DNA from 3 places in the Arsenophonus nasoniae genome. Region 1 is predicted to be linked to each of the others. Evidence: riboswitches for the same ligand, from Rfam matches in the RefSeq annotation. Region 1 holds a riboswitch; each other region holds the start of a gene.
What was found. Region 1 has a riboswitch for magnesium ahead of ArsFIN_RS17230 (porin). Riboswitches for the same ligand answer to the same signal wherever they lie in the genome.
Positions count from the first base shown of each region.

Region 2: linked by a shared signal. The riboswitch ahead of ArsFIN_RS15075 (magnesium transporter) and the one ahead of ArsFIN_RS17230 (porin) in region 1 are both predicted to bind magnesium.
Region 3: linked by a shared signal. The riboswitch ahead of ArsFIN_RS02350 (magnesium transporter) and the one ahead of ArsFIN_RS17230 (porin) in region 1 are both predicted to bind magnesium.

Region 1 is NZ_CP038613.1:3,404,762-3,409,789, forward strand. Features, by position in the region: gene potE (putrescine-ornithine antiporter) at 1-1,203, shown strand, start outside; gene ArsFIN_RS17225 (lysozyme inhibitor LprI family protein) at 1,437-1,853, shown strand; gene ArsFIN_RS17230 (porin) at 1,972-3,033, opposite strand; M-box (ykoK) riboswitch at 3,305-3,474, opposite strand; gene ArsFIN_RS26530 (hypothetical protein) at 3,629-3,796, opposite strand; gene ArsFIN_RS17235 (LysR family transcriptional regulator) at 3,801-4,550, opposite strand.
Region 2 is NZ_CP038613.1:2,984,154-2,989,181, reverse strand. Features, by position in the region: partial or broken gene ArsFIN_RS15095 (IS91 family transposase) at 1-544, opposite strand, end outside; gene ArsFIN_RS15090 (hypothetical protein) at 554-1,012, opposite strand; gene ArsFIN_RS15085 (YceI family protein) at 1,152-1,730, shown strand; gene ArsFIN_RS15080 (DUF6694 family lipoprotein) at 2,028-2,375, shown strand; M-box (ykoK) riboswitch at 2,547-2,719, shown strand; gene ArsFIN_RS15075 (magnesium transporter) at 2,792-3,856, shown strand; gene ArsFIN_RS15070 (SprT family zinc-dependent metalloprotease) at 3,883-4,389, opposite strand; gene metK (methionine adenosyltransferase) at 4,573-5,028, opposite strand, start outside.
Region 3 is NZ_CP038613.1:499,936-504,963, reverse strand. Features, by position in the region: gene fruA (PTS fructose transporter subunit IIBC) at 1-1,474, shown strand, start outside; gene ArsFIN_RS02355 (DedA family protein) at 1,902-2,426, shown strand; M-box (ykoK) riboswitch at 2,693-2,862, shown strand; gene ArsFIN_RS02350 (magnesium transporter) at 2,995-3,933, shown strand; gene ArsFIN_RS02345 (MFS transporter) at 4,308-5,028, shown strand, end outside.

The DNA.
Region 1 (5,028 bases):
TGGATCGTTACAGCCATCGGCTCGATGGCACTGGCTTACGCTTTCTCAAAGTGTGGCATGTACAGCCGCCGCAGTGGCGGAATGGGTGGTTACGCTGAATATACCTTTGGTAAATCCGGCAACTTTATGGCTAACTATACCTATGGGATCTCACTATTAATTGCTAACGTAGCAATTGCTATCTCTGCGGTTGGGTATGGAGCAGAATTATTTGGGGTAAACTTAAGTCCATTGGTTATCTGTATCGCTACCATCGCCGTATTATGGATATGTACCATTGCTAACTTTGGTGGGGCACACATCTCGGGTCAGATAAGTAGTATTACCGTTTGGGGGGTTATTATTCCCGTTATGGGCATCTCCATTATTGGCTGGTACTGGTTCAAAGCCGACCTATATATCCACTCCTGGAACCCACACAATTTTCCATTTTTTCAGGCCGTTGGCTCCTCAATTGCTATGACACTATGGGCATTTCTCGGCATGGAATCGGCTTGTGCAAATAGTGAAGCCGTTGATAACCCAGAGAAAAATGTTCCTATTGCCGTATTAGGCGGCACACTAGGCGCAGCGGTAATCTATATTGTTTCCACCAATGTCATAGCCGGTATTGTGCCAAATATAGACTTAGCTAACTCCACAGCCCCTTTTGGTTTAGCCTTCGCACAAATATTTAATCCCACTATCGGTAAAGTCATCATGGCGCTAATGATCATGTCATGTTGTGGCTCCCTACTGGGTTGGCAGTTTACGATTGCGCAAGTATTTAAATCATCATCGGATGCTGGCTACTTTCCAAAACTTTTCTCCGCTGTCAATAAAGCAGAAGCACCGATTAAAGGTATGCTGACTATTGTCATTATCCAATCTGGTTTAGCACTAATGACCATTAGTCCATCATTAAATAAACAATTTAATGTATTAGTTAACCTAGCGGTTGTCACTAATATTATCCCTTATATTCTTTCTATGGCCACCATGATCATCTTACAAAAAGTGGCTAATGTTGAGCCACAGAAAGCAAAAATGGCTAATATTATTGCTTTTATTGGTGCCGCCTATAGTTTCTATGCCTTGTACTCCTCTGGAGAAGATGCCGTTATGTGGGGCGCACTAGCAACATTCCTAGGCTGGACACTCTATGGCTTCGTTTCACCACGTTTCGAAATGGAAAATAATCAAAACATAAGTAGCAAATACTAGCTCAATATTATTGACTCGCTTTCTCCTCATCGTCACTCGATGAGGAGCTAGTTGAGGCAGCCTAAATTAGCAACCTAACATGAGGACAATAATTTACCTAATGAAGAATAATTATTCTTTTATTCAGACTAAATCGTAATATTGATAATCGACCGACATTTATATCTCAACCAGCAACCTTGTCCTATATACTTATATATTATTAATGCCGATAAACCATTTGAGTTGATGCCATGAAAAAATTAACCATAGTTATCATGTTATTTATCAGTAAATTGGTGCTAGCCGATAGCATTAATATCGATCAAACGTTGGAACAATGTTTAGCGAAACCAACAACGGTATCAACGCTTGATAGCGTTGATTGTTACCAAAATGCATTAAAGTTATGGGATAACGAATTGAACAAGCAATATCAATTATTAATCGCCGATAAAAAGTTGAGCTCAAGATTCAAAACTGCATTGAAAAAATCACAATTGGCATGGATAAAATATCGCGATCTTAACTTAGAAGCGATTAACCGCTTTTATGATACTCAGCAAGGAACCTATTGGGGGATCGCCGCGATGGCCAACAAAATTGAGTTAACGAAAAATAAAGCGTTGGAATTAACCAAATTAAGAACAAGCACTGAAATCGGTAATTAATAACCATTGGTTAATAAAAATAAATTTAGTTATGTGTGTCATTAAATAGCTAACGACACACATAACTAACAATTAAGATGCAAGATAATAGAAAATCCGCTCCCAATAGTGATAAAGTTTAGAAACTATAAGTCATCCCTACCCCAATAACATTATCGCGCGCTATCTCTAATTCGTTACCCCGTTGGCTATTTCTCAATAAATTAACCTTATAAGCAGCGTAAGCTTTGAAATTATCGTTAAAATTATAGTTAGTAAAAATATTAAAATAGTTAACCACATCCACTTGCTTATTAGCCCGTGAATAAAAATAAGCCACTCCCGGCTCTAAACCAGATGCAAAAGTATAGGAAGAAAGCAACTCGAGGGTACTAACTTTACCAAAGATCACCACATTATCATCGACTTCGTGGAAATGAATATTGCGGCTTTCGGAATATAAACCAGCAAATTTGACCGGTTCAGCGTCATAATTGAAACCCATCGCCCATATTTCCGCCGATTTACCCGGCCGGATCTGCTGTTGCTGTTGGGTTCGGTTGGAATAAAAATAGGCCAGGGTTGCTTGCAAATTATCCGTAAAGTGATAACTAACACTGGCTCCCCACCCCTCACCATTTTGATGCTGAACCTCATCATGACTATTTTTGCCTTGATACTGCAAAGCAAAATTGAGTCCCTTTACTAAATTAAAAAAATCAGTTTGCCGATAAGTCAGCAAATTACTCGCCTCTTTGGTGGTTGAAATATCACTATCAGAAAAGAAATCACCGTCAAAAAGCGATAATCCATCGGTATAAGCAGCGACATCATAAATAACACCATAATTACGACCATAATCGATATGGTGAGTAACATATTTTAAGCCAGCAAAAGCTAAATTATTCTTTGATTCATTACTTTTGTCCCCTTCTGCGCCATGCAGTTCTATCTCATGTTCAAATTTGGCAAAACCACTAGCAGAATTGGTAAACTGACTATCTAACTCTAAACCCAGTTTTACCTTTATTTCATTACCATCTTGATCCTTATCTTTTGAATTCATTAGTTTAGATTCAATCTCACCATTAACCGCTATTCGATTACCTTGCTTATCATAAACGTCTGCTGCCATAGCCCCGGGAATATAAAAACAGAAAAAAATTAAACTGGTCGATTTATTTTTAATAAAAGAAAACATAATACTTATCTCAAGACATAGTAAAATTGATGAACTGGTCATCATAAAAATATTTTAAATATACACAGCTGATTAGTGATGTTAGATAATCACTTAATGCTGTTTTAACCCAATAAAATAAACAATTAATTTATCGGTATGGGAGAAAGAAGAGAGATATAGCTAAATCTAGCTAAGAAAATACTTTGCTCGCTGAATGTCAAAAATAGCAACATATAGATACCCTATAATAAATCTCATATATAGGGGCAACCAGATGAAAGAGCATAGAACACTATCCCAATCGTCTTAGTTTTAGCACTATACAACGTATCCTATGATAGGAAGTTACTTTGAGGCAAACCTTAATCCGATCTGCCTTGTCCTAACCTTGGGCGTCTCTCGACGTCGTGAGATCAGCAACTTGTGTTTGTATAGGAGCCTCGCCTAACGAGATATAACACTTTCGAATGAGCGCGTATTATATGCGTAAAGAATGGGGAAAAAATATCCCATTGCTAGTTTGTTTATGTTTTATTTAATTATGTTAGCCACTTTACGATAAAACCCAGCAACGAGTCGTTAGATCAATTGAATACCAAACGGTGCTCATCACTTAATGATAACCAAACCACTCTTTTAATCCTGAACTTAAAATGGCAGATATGGCAAAATAACGATAATCTGCACGGTAATATAGCATTAATGAATGGATATTATTGACTTCATTTTTATCAACTTTTACCTCTTTTAATTTTTTTGTCAAAATAGAATTAATAGCCATATGGTCAGGAATATAAGTAATAAGTAATACCTAATCCTTTTTCTGCCAATTTCACACACGAATAATAATCAGTGGTTAACATCATTTCTGAATAAGGCAGGAAATGATATCGCTCATCATCGACTTTACCTTGCAATGAAGGATAAATGACTGTTTCAGAAGATAAAGACAAACTATTGACCTGTTGTTCTTTCGCCAAAGGGTGGGCTGGATCTGCCACTAACATCATTTGAATATCACCAACAACTTGCGCATTAATATTGTTATATATCTCAACACATTGCAAACCTAAAACAAAATCCGCTTTATTACTATTAAGGGTAAATTCAACATCAAATAAATCCGCATGAACAATATGTATTTCAACAGCGGGAAATTCTTTCTTTAATTTTAATACTACATCAGCAATCGCCTCTTCAGGAATCAGTTGATTAAATGCTAATCTAATGGCCGCAGGCTCTTTATTGTTATTTAACGCGAAAGAAAATTTTTCTAATTTTTGTAAAGATAACAAAAACATTTTCACCTTTGGCAATAAAAGTTTACCATTACTATTTATATCCAAAACAGAGCCATTCGCGCGTTTATCAAATAACGTATAGCCTAATATAATCTCAAGTTCATTTATCCAACGACTAATTGTCGTTTTAGACTTATTTAATAATATCCCTGCCTGTAAAAAATTACCTGACTCAGCAGCAGCGACAAACGCCATCAGCATTTTATTTTCTAATTGAGGTAAAAATTTTTTCATTACTGCTCCGCTGTCTGTTTTATTGAATATATATTACCTGAAATCAATTTCTAACAATTTATAATAAAATATTATGATAATCAGACATTAACAAATATTTTTCTGCAACTAAATTTTTAATAGTATATTTAATATATATAAATTTCATTTTTGTAAAACGTTAGGTATCGCTGATAGCAATACCTTAGTATTTCAACTAAATAGCAATGCAAAATCAAATTCAATTTATTTCTGTTTAAACTCTATTTATTTAACTCTTCAATAATCACTAGAAATTTTTAATTTTATAATAAATGAAAATAATAAAAGATTAGCAGCATTTAATTAATATATAGTTCTTTAAATTAATAAAATATTTCTATAACTTATATTAACTATATTTACATAAATTATTAGTTAATAAAAAAGTTGCTAGCAACTAAGCAATAAAATTTTACGCCTAATTAGGGGAAATTAAAATTAAGCCCAATAAGCCATA
Region 2 (5,028 bases), 420 kb from region 1:
AAAACAGCTTTCGCCATACACTATGTTTACTATCCAAACCCCCTCGAGTGACGGAAACATGAACATGCGGATGTTGATTGAGTTGCCGGCCATAAGTATGCAAGGCACAGAAAATACCAATTTCGATACCCTGTTTGCGAGCCAACTGCAGCATAGCTCGAGTGGCTGCCCGAAACAGAGCATTAAGTAGCGGCCAGTTATTGTTAAAAAAAGGCCAAAGGAGATGTGGCATGGTGAAAGTAATGTGTTGCCAGTCGCAGTCGGGTAAAATATGAACCTGCTGTGCTAACCACTGCTCGGTGGCTTTAAAGCCACATGAACTGCAGGCTTTTGACTTACAGCTTTGGCAGAAAAAACGGCTGTGAGAACAATCAGACGAAGCGCAACAATAGCGCCGGACACCCATGGCACAAGTGCCGCAGGCAAGCATGCGCTCCACAGATAAACTCGTCCACGAACTAACGCTATCGCCGTATTTTTCGAGGAATTTATTCCAACCGTCATCAATGGTGAAAAGTAGTTTAGCAGGACGAGGGATATACATCTGACTCAATTACCTTATGGGCATCTTGCCAAAGAAACAGAAATTGTCAGATTCGTCAGCCCAGTTATCGGTGTGTTTATCCCAGGGTTCAAAGGAAACAGGGATTATTCCTAGCTCCGTATAGGTGATGAATTCATCGGCAGGCAGACTTTCAGTTATTCCCCCCTCAGTGTAGTCGTATCCAGCGTCATCAGCTTGGTCTTGGCGTTGTTCAAAACCCCTGATAATCGTGACTAGCGGCGGGTAATACTGCGTGTCGAGAAAAAATTGGGGGCCGAGTCGGACGCAGTGGCGTATGGCTTCTTTTAGGGTGTCATAAAAAAATTCAGGCGGTCTGTCATCATCATTTTCGGGTGGGAGAGAGATCATAAAACGTTTCGGATAAACAGGCGCTGTGGCACGTGAAGTGACGGGCAGCCTGCCTGATTTAACCGGTTTACGCTTTCTGGGAGATTTATTGCGAGCCATCGAGATGAATCCCTGAAAAAAATTAACCTACTGCAGAGTATAAAACAGTACTCAACTCATTAACATCCCCGAAGCAGCACCGCTGCGCCGCTCACGCGTAGCGTGCTACGTTCAAGAAACTAACTTATTGGAGATAGTTATGTTGAAAAAAATTTTTTTAACGCTAGTCACCACAATTTTGCTATTGAGCATTAATTCAGCAATAGCCGCAAATTATAAAATTGATAATGAAGGTCAACATGCTTTTATTCAGTTTCGCATCCAACATTTAGGTTACAGTTGGGTTTATGGTAGTTTTAAGAATTTTACCGGTAGTTTCACCTTTGATGAAAAAAATCCACAAAATGATCAAGTCAAGGTGGTGATCAATACTGCAAGCATTGATACTAATCATGCAGAACGCGATAAACATTTGCGTAGTGCCGATTTTTTTAATGTAAAAAAATATCCTGAGGCAACTTTTATTTCCACTAAGGTCAGTCAAGTCAAGGGTGCTTATCATATAGAGGGGCAATTGACGTTAAATGGGGTAACAAAACCATTAGTACTTAATGCTATCTTAATCGGAAAAGGTGACGATCCATGGGGGGGCTATCGTGTAGGTTTTGAGGCAACTGGAAAAATTAAATTGAAAGATTTTAATTTTCAAAAAGATCTCGGGCCTAAATCGCAAGAAGCTGAACTTATTATTTCTCTTGAAGGTGTTAAATTACCATAAAATAAAAGTAATATCGAAAGAGCCTGTATTGGCTCTTTCAATTATTTTGAAAAAATAACAGTATATTAAATAAACTATTTTAATTTATGGCTATTTAATGAATAGTAACTTGATTGTATTTAAATTTTATTTTTACTCTGTAACAACTAATAAGCAATAAGGTATTGCTGTTAATTTTCACCAGCAATATGAAAATTTTTTTTACAATTATTCTCTTTAAATTTTCATTATACTCAAGTTTATTGGTTTTAATTTTGCTATGCTGATAATTAAAAACAGAGAGAAGGGCGTTATATAATGAGATTTAATCTATTAATTTTCTTCATCAGTTTTTTGTTGCTGGGTTGTGAACAACAATTAAAACTAAATGGCAAAAATAAGCAATTATTACGTTCTTCTATTGCTGAAGTACGAGATTCTCTCTCTTTTGAAAAACAGCAGCAATTTGATGAAGCTATTGATATTACTATGTTTAATAGTATTAATTTTGATGAATATCGTCAACTTGGTGAAAGAGCTGCTTCAAGAGCATTGGAAAAACGGATTTGCCGCACCTTAGATGGTAAAACAGCAGAACAAGTTATTAATGAAGCAAAAAAGATAAAAATAGATCGTCTGGCGTTTGATGAACATTTGCTTTTTTAATTAAATAACTTACGATTTTAAATATATTTTCGTTTATTAATTTAGCTGATCGATTCTATTATTTATCAACTTAAACAAAAACTAAACCATAAGTAACACTATAATTGGAAAAGTTATTTAGCTTCATTATAATCTGCCCGAGTTAATATTAATTTTAATATTAAGCACGGTGCAGTATCTCGTTAGGCGAGGCTCCTATACAAACATAGGTTGCTGATCTGACGACGTCGAGAGACGCCCAAGATCAGGACAGGATATATCGAGTCAAGGTGTATCCCCATGTAACTTCCTGCTGGTTGCAGGATACGTTGTATAGTGCTAAAACTGAGACGTTGAGATAGCTTAATATTCTCGCATCTGGTTTTGCCCCTATTTGAGAACTGTTTGCAGTTTATAACAGTGATAGGGTTTCGAAAATGAAGTTAACATCCCTACAAAAAACGGCACCCAGTGTGGTGTGTCCGGCAAATAGTCATGCAGAAAATTTCAATGAGCAGCAGCATAATAATTTTGATGAAGTAAAAGTTAGTGCTTATATGAGTCAATCCTATATCGCTGTTTCTATGAATGATTCTGTTGCTGCTATTAAAAATAATCTGGCTAATATACTTACCGGCGATCAGATCCCGACTTATCTTTATGTTATTGATAAAGATAAATATCTAAATGGTCTGTTATTGATGAAAACATTATTAACCTCATCGGATGAACTACTAGTCTCAGATATTATGCGACGTGATTTCTTTTCTGTTTCACCAGAACAATCACGTGAAGAGGTTTTTGCTCTACTTAATCATTGTGATGTTGATTCTATTCCGGTTGTGGAGTTTTCTAAACTAAAAGGGGTATTGCGCGCGCAAGATATCGCTGAATTAATTGAGGATGAGAACACCCAAGATGCCCACCTGCAAGGAGCAACTCTACCTTTAGAAGTGCCTTATATGTCAACCAGCCCAATAACATTATGGCGTAAACGCGTTGTTTGGTTATTGATGTTATTTGTGGCTGAAGCTTATACTGGTACAGTATTGAAAGCTTTTTCCGATCAGCTGGAATCGGCTATTTCATTAGCTTTTTTTATTCCCTTATTAATTGGCACTGGTGGCAATAGTGGTACTCAAATAACTTCTACTTTAGTTAGGGCAATGGCGCTAGGAGAAGTGAGTTTACGTAATCTAGGTGCAGTGCTTAAAAAAGAGATATCTACGTCCTTTTTAGTGGCATTAACGATAGGTTGTGTTGGCATATTTCGTGCTTGGATCCTGGATGTTGGCTATCAAGTTACCCTTGTTGTTGGTTTGACTATGATGGCAATTACTGTATGGAGTGCGATCGTTTCTTCTATTATTCCAATGGTACTAAAACGATTGAATATTGATCCTGCTATTGTTTCTGCGCCTTTTATTGCTACTTTTATAGATGGCACAGGATTAATTATTTACTTTGAAATTGCGAAGTTGATTATGACTGATTTAGCTTGATCAATCAGGGAGAGTGAATTGCTCTCCTATTGATTTTGCCAAACGAGATATTGACCACATTTTTTGCAAATATACTCCCCTTTACCGTGTTGGATTTTGTTGTGCCGGCGTAGGGTTAATTGATGTGATAGGTCGCACTGGCAATGGTAATGAAAGATCTGCTTACGAATAGAGGTTAAAGCAAACTGATGTGTTGTCTGCGGTAGAACTTCCAGGATCACGGCCATCATCCATTTCCATTCTTTACCATGCGGGGCTGTTTTACCAAAACAGTGATAAACCAATAAGTGGGCTAACTCATGGGGAATAACTTGATTGATAAAAATCTCACCATTTTCAATCAGTAAAATCGGGTTAAGCCGAATTTCCCATGCTTGTAGATGGGCACTACCGGCAATGGTTCCTCGCTGTCGGTAATTGATCAATGGTTCTGTAAAGGTTTTTTCCAATTTAGTACTCGCTGTAGCCAGTTTGTTGCGCAATACTCGCATGACAATCTGTTGTAAAGCGATCGGTACTCGCTGTGATTTCATATTATTAACATAGTTAAATGGACAAAGAGTCAGCTCAGAATAAAAGAAATTAATTTATTATGGTCTTTATTAAATAAGTATTGGAAAAATTCAATAACCAATTGTTATTTTTATCTAGATCTAAAACAGCAAAAGGGAGAGTTATCTAACTGTCCCTTTGCTGTTTTAACAAGATAAAATCGACTACTCGTTAGTTAAACCTGCGGCTGCACGAAGTTCAGCAACTTTATCTGTTTTTTCCCATGGAAATTGAGAACGGCCAAAATGTCCATATGCTGCGGTTTGACGGTAAATAGGTTGTAATAAATTGAGCATTTTCACTAGACCATAGGGACGTAGATCAAAAATTTCATGTACTAAATGAACAAGCGTGTCATTGGCTATTTTTTCTGTACCGAAAGTTTCGATCATGATGGATGTTGGTTCAGCGATACCAATTGCATAAGAAATTTGAATTTCACAGCGATCAGCCAGTCCTGCGGCAACAATATTCTTTGCTACATAGCGCGCTGCATAGGCAGCAGAACGATCGACTTTAGAGGGATCTTTACCAGAAAAAGCACCACCACCATGGCGAGCCATGCCACCATAAGTATCGACGATAATTTTACGGCCGGTTAAGCCACAATCGCCCATTGG
Region 3 (5,028 bases), 970 kb from region 1:
AAAAACTCTCTCTATGGCCGAAAATAAAGCGATTATTGTGGACAACGCTAATTTTATTAAGCCGAAGATCGCCAAAAAACAGCGTGTTTTAGCCGTGACCGCTTGTCCTACTGGTGTGGCACATACTTTTATGGCAGCAGAAGCTTTAGAAATTGAAGCTAAAAAACGAAGCTGGCAAATCAAAGTAGAAACGCGTGGTTCGGTGGGAACAGGCAATGAAATTACCTTAGAAGAGATCAATGATGCCGATTTTATTATTGCTGCCACTGATATAGAAGTTGATTTAGCGAAATTTGCCGGTAAACGGATTTACCACACCTCAACAAGCGCCGCCTTAAAAAGAACCGCGCAAGAGATGGATAATGCATTAGCTAAAGCTGAATATTATCAACCTAACAAAATAAAAAATAGCTCAGACAACTTAACTAAGAAAACAACAACTCAGGGCCTCTATCGTCATCTACTTACTGGTGTTTCTTACATGTTACCGATGGTAGTAGCCGGCGGCCTTTGTATCGCCCTCTCTTTTATGTTTGGTTTAGATGCAGCCGAGCAACCAGGCACATTAGCTGCAGCATTAATGCAAATTGGTAAACACTCTGCTTTAGCGCTCATGGTACCCATTTTATCTGGTTATATAGCTTACTCAATTGCTGACAGAACCGGCTTAACACCTGGATTAGTTGGTGGCATGCTAGCGGTTAGCACCAATGCCGGTTTTCTTGGTGGTATTATTGCTGGTTTTATGGCTGGCTATGTCGCCAAATTGCTCAATCAATACTTTCCATTACCTAAAAGTATGGAGTCCCTAAAACCTATCTTAATAGTGCCATTATGCGCCACATTAATTACTGGCTTAGTTATGATCTATATTATCGGTAATCCTGTTTCCTGGATAATGACCTCCCTTACAGAATGGCTAACCAATATTGGCACAACTAATGCCGTTATCTTAGGTATTATTTTAGGTGCAATGATGTGTACAGATATGGGAGGACCCGTTAACAAAGCCTCTTATGCGTTTGGTGTTGCTTTATTAAGTGCCCAAACTTATGGTCCTATGGCAGCCATTATGGCAGCGGGCATGGTACCCCCTTTAGCCATGGGACTTGCGACATTGTTTGCTCGTAACAAGTTTTCAACTAATGAACGTGAAGGCGGTAAAGCAGCGTTCATATTAGGTCTATGTTTTATTTCTGAAGGCGCCATTCCCTTTGCTGCCCGTGATCCGATGCGGGTATTACCCATCTGTATGCTTGGCGGAGCCATTACTGGTGCATTATCGATGTATTTTCATGTCACACTAATGGCACCTCATGGTGGACTATTTGTTATGTTGATTCCTGGAGCGGTACAACCGATTATTGCTTATCTGCTAGCGATTATGTGTGGAACTTTAATTAGTGCAATATTATATGCCTATTTAAAAAGAGCCGAAGTAGAAACTTCATTGAATAAAAAAATACTTAACTAATTATTTTGTCATTAACAAAAATGTATTGTTAATGACAAAAATAATCAGTAATCGATTTACAAACCTAAGCAGAGAGTATGGTAAAATCGAACTGATACACTAAGATTTGATGCCAATTAAAATTCACGCTTGCTTAAATAACTGTTCTGCTTGCTAGCTAAATAAAGATATTATTTATTTAATATATCGTTAACTAAAGCAATTGACCATTTCCCCAGCCATTAACTAACATATGCCTATCTTGGGCAAAATTTTTATTTACTCATAAACTACTGAATTTAAATTTAGTAAAGTTAATCCTGTTATAACAACAATTGAATAACTTTAATTTACGCTAATATAGATAGATTATATTATTATAATATTTTTTATTTTGTCAGAAATAACTCACTAAAGAGAAAATAACACAATGAAAACAGAAGAATTTATGACATATCTAAATGCATTTTGGTCAGAGATTAATTTACATCCAATATGGTTATTTACCATATTATTTAGCATCGCAATTAGCAAATCTACGGTTGTTTTATCTTCTTTTCTACCACCTGCATCCGTTATGTTATTAACGGGTATTACTGCCAGTTTGCCAAAACTAAATATTAGTTTAGTTTGGTTGGCGATTACTTTAGGTGCAACCATTGGTTCAATAATTTCCTACTATTTGGGTAATCAAATAACCCGTAGAAAATTATTTAGTCGTTTTTTTAGTCGTTATCAATCAACTATTGATAATGCCCATAACAAATTACAAAACCAAGGGATAACTGTGTTATTTACCTCTCGTTTTATTGCGGTATTAAGATACATGATCCCATTAGTTGCCGGCATGTTATTAATGAACCGAACTAAGGTCTATAGCGTCTGCTTATTATCAGCTGCTATTTGGGCAGCTGTATTTATTTTAATTGTTAAAGGCGCATTTTCAATTATCGCACCAGAAGCATTTATGTAATATAAATGGCGTTATTTAAAATAGTAAAAACAAAAAGTTAAGAACTTTTAAAATATTTCGATTAAAACCATCTAATTTTTATCTATTCATATTTCAAACAAGCATTTCTTTTACTTTATAATAAAATAAAGACAATATTTTCTTATTTTTGACTGTTAAAATTTGACTTTCTTAAATCTTAACTAAACAACTTCAAGAAAAAATTGTAATCAAAATAAGTAAATTTATAATCGCTGGCGTTCAACACTGTTGACGTGAAATACAATAAACGATCTCGTTATGGCGAGGCTACCTAACAAACAAAAGTTACTGCCGTACTTGCATGGAGACAGGCTTGTATTGGTAAAACAGGTATGATCGAATCAAGGTCTTACAAAAGTAACTTTCCGCTTGGAATACGTTGTTAGAAGCTAAAACCTAAACGTTGGGATCTACTTCCCACGTTAGTTCGCCCCGGTGAGAGATTTTAACACCTATAGGGGACTTTTATATGGCTTTACCTATCCAACAAAATACATTTAAACCTCGCTATCATGTTGACCAGGCAAACCCAACTGCCGCTTCATATATGACACAGAATTATATGACTTTACCAGAACATATTTCTGTTGCTGAAGCAAAAAAAGTTTTTCTGGAAAAACTTGAAGAAAATAGTATCACTAATCAAATTTTCATTACGACGAATGAAATATTAATCGGTATTTTATCAGTAAAATCGCTATTAAAGCACTCTACTGATAGTGATAGCATCAACCAACTGATGAAACCCAATTTTTTCTTTGTTGCCCCAGATGTTAAACGCACTGAATTAGCAAAATCATTGCATGACTGTGGTTTTGATCTGGTGCCAGTATTAGATAAAGGGGTATTAGTTGGTGCCCTTAGCGAACGAGAAATTGATCGTATATTGGAAGATGATGCAACCGAAGATGCTCAACTACAAGGTGGTAGTTTACCGTTAGATAAACCTTATCTTCAAACGAGTCCTTTTGCCCTGTGGAAAAAACGCAGTGTATGGTTACTTTTACTGTTTATTGCGGAAGCCTATACCAGCACGGTCATTAAATCATTTGAAGAGCAATTAGAGGCGGTCATTGCTTTAGCCTTCTTTATTCCACTTTTAGTGGGAACAGGCGGTAACAGTGGTACTCAGATTACGTCAACGATTGTGCGCTCAATGGCGATTGGAGAACTTTCCATCAGTCATTTATGGCTGATCTTGCGTAAAGAGATGTCAACTGCAGTGTTAATCGCCATCACTTTAGGGGCAGCGGGGATATTACGTGCCAGCTTTATGAATATTGGTTGGGATATTTGTATCGTTGTCAGTCTGTCACTGATCTGTATTACTCTATGGTCAGCCATTGTCTCCTCGGTCATTCCTCTACTACTTAAAAGGTATGGCATTGATCCGGCGGTAGTTTCAGCGCCATTTATCACAACGCTAGTTGATGGTACGGGTCTGATTATTTATTTCGAAATTGCCAAAGTTATTCTTAATATATAACAAACCACAGGCTCGGTCAGTTACCGAGCCTTTACGATTATTAAAGTCTGCCGATTAAAATTACCCTAAAAAATAAAGTCCAGTTATTCGCTAGCTTATTCCCGCATTGTGATTGCTTTTTTAAGCTATCGCTTTCTATTCATCAATATGCCACTAATTTAAAACGCTCATGCTGTAACGTAGATGCATTTTAATTTACTAGATTTGTATGATTTTAATCAAATACGATTTAAAAACCAACAAACCGGATAAAACTAAATTAAAGCTCAACAAAAAATAGAAAAGTTTGCTAGTTAGCAGCAACTCCGTTTGAATATCGATCCTGAAATTTTCCTGCATGCTTGAAATAAAATTTTCTATTAAGGGAAATATTTATGAAAAAAATTAACAGACAAACGCTGTCTTTCTTTACTTTTGGCTTAGCATTACTCACTATGATGGGTATTTTAGGGGTTGATACTTATTTGCCCTCGATTCCTGATATCGCAAAAGAATTTAATAAAAGTCTCTCATCAACCCAGCTTTCAATTATGGTTTATACCTTGGCAATCGGCTTAGGGCAATTAATCTTTGGTCCGCTTTCCGATGCCATCGGTCGCCGCAAAATTATGCTAACAGGTGCAACTATCTATGCAGCAGCAACATTCATGTTAACACAAACTGAAAGTTTACCAGCTTTCCTTGTTATTCGTGTTATTCAAGGATTAAGCATTTCAATCACCCTAGTCACCTCAGTCAGCGCGGTACGTGACGTTTCGCGAGGAACTATTGCCGCTTTACTCTATAGCATCATCATTACGATTGAAGGCTTTGTCCCGATTGCGTCACCATTAATTGGCGGTTTTATCAATGATTTATGGGGATGGCGCAGTATATTCGGTTTAATTTTTATCTACGTCTTGATTACCATTGTCTATGTCTTTTTTTCTTTTCCTGAAACGTTAACCGTAAAAAAACGGACAACTTTTTCTTGGCGCAAAACCAGCAATATATATCAACATATTGCCTGCCAACCTAAATTCTATTTCCCCTGTTTATCACTTGGTTTATCTTTTTCATTAATTTATTGTTATGTAACCGCGGCGCCATTTATTT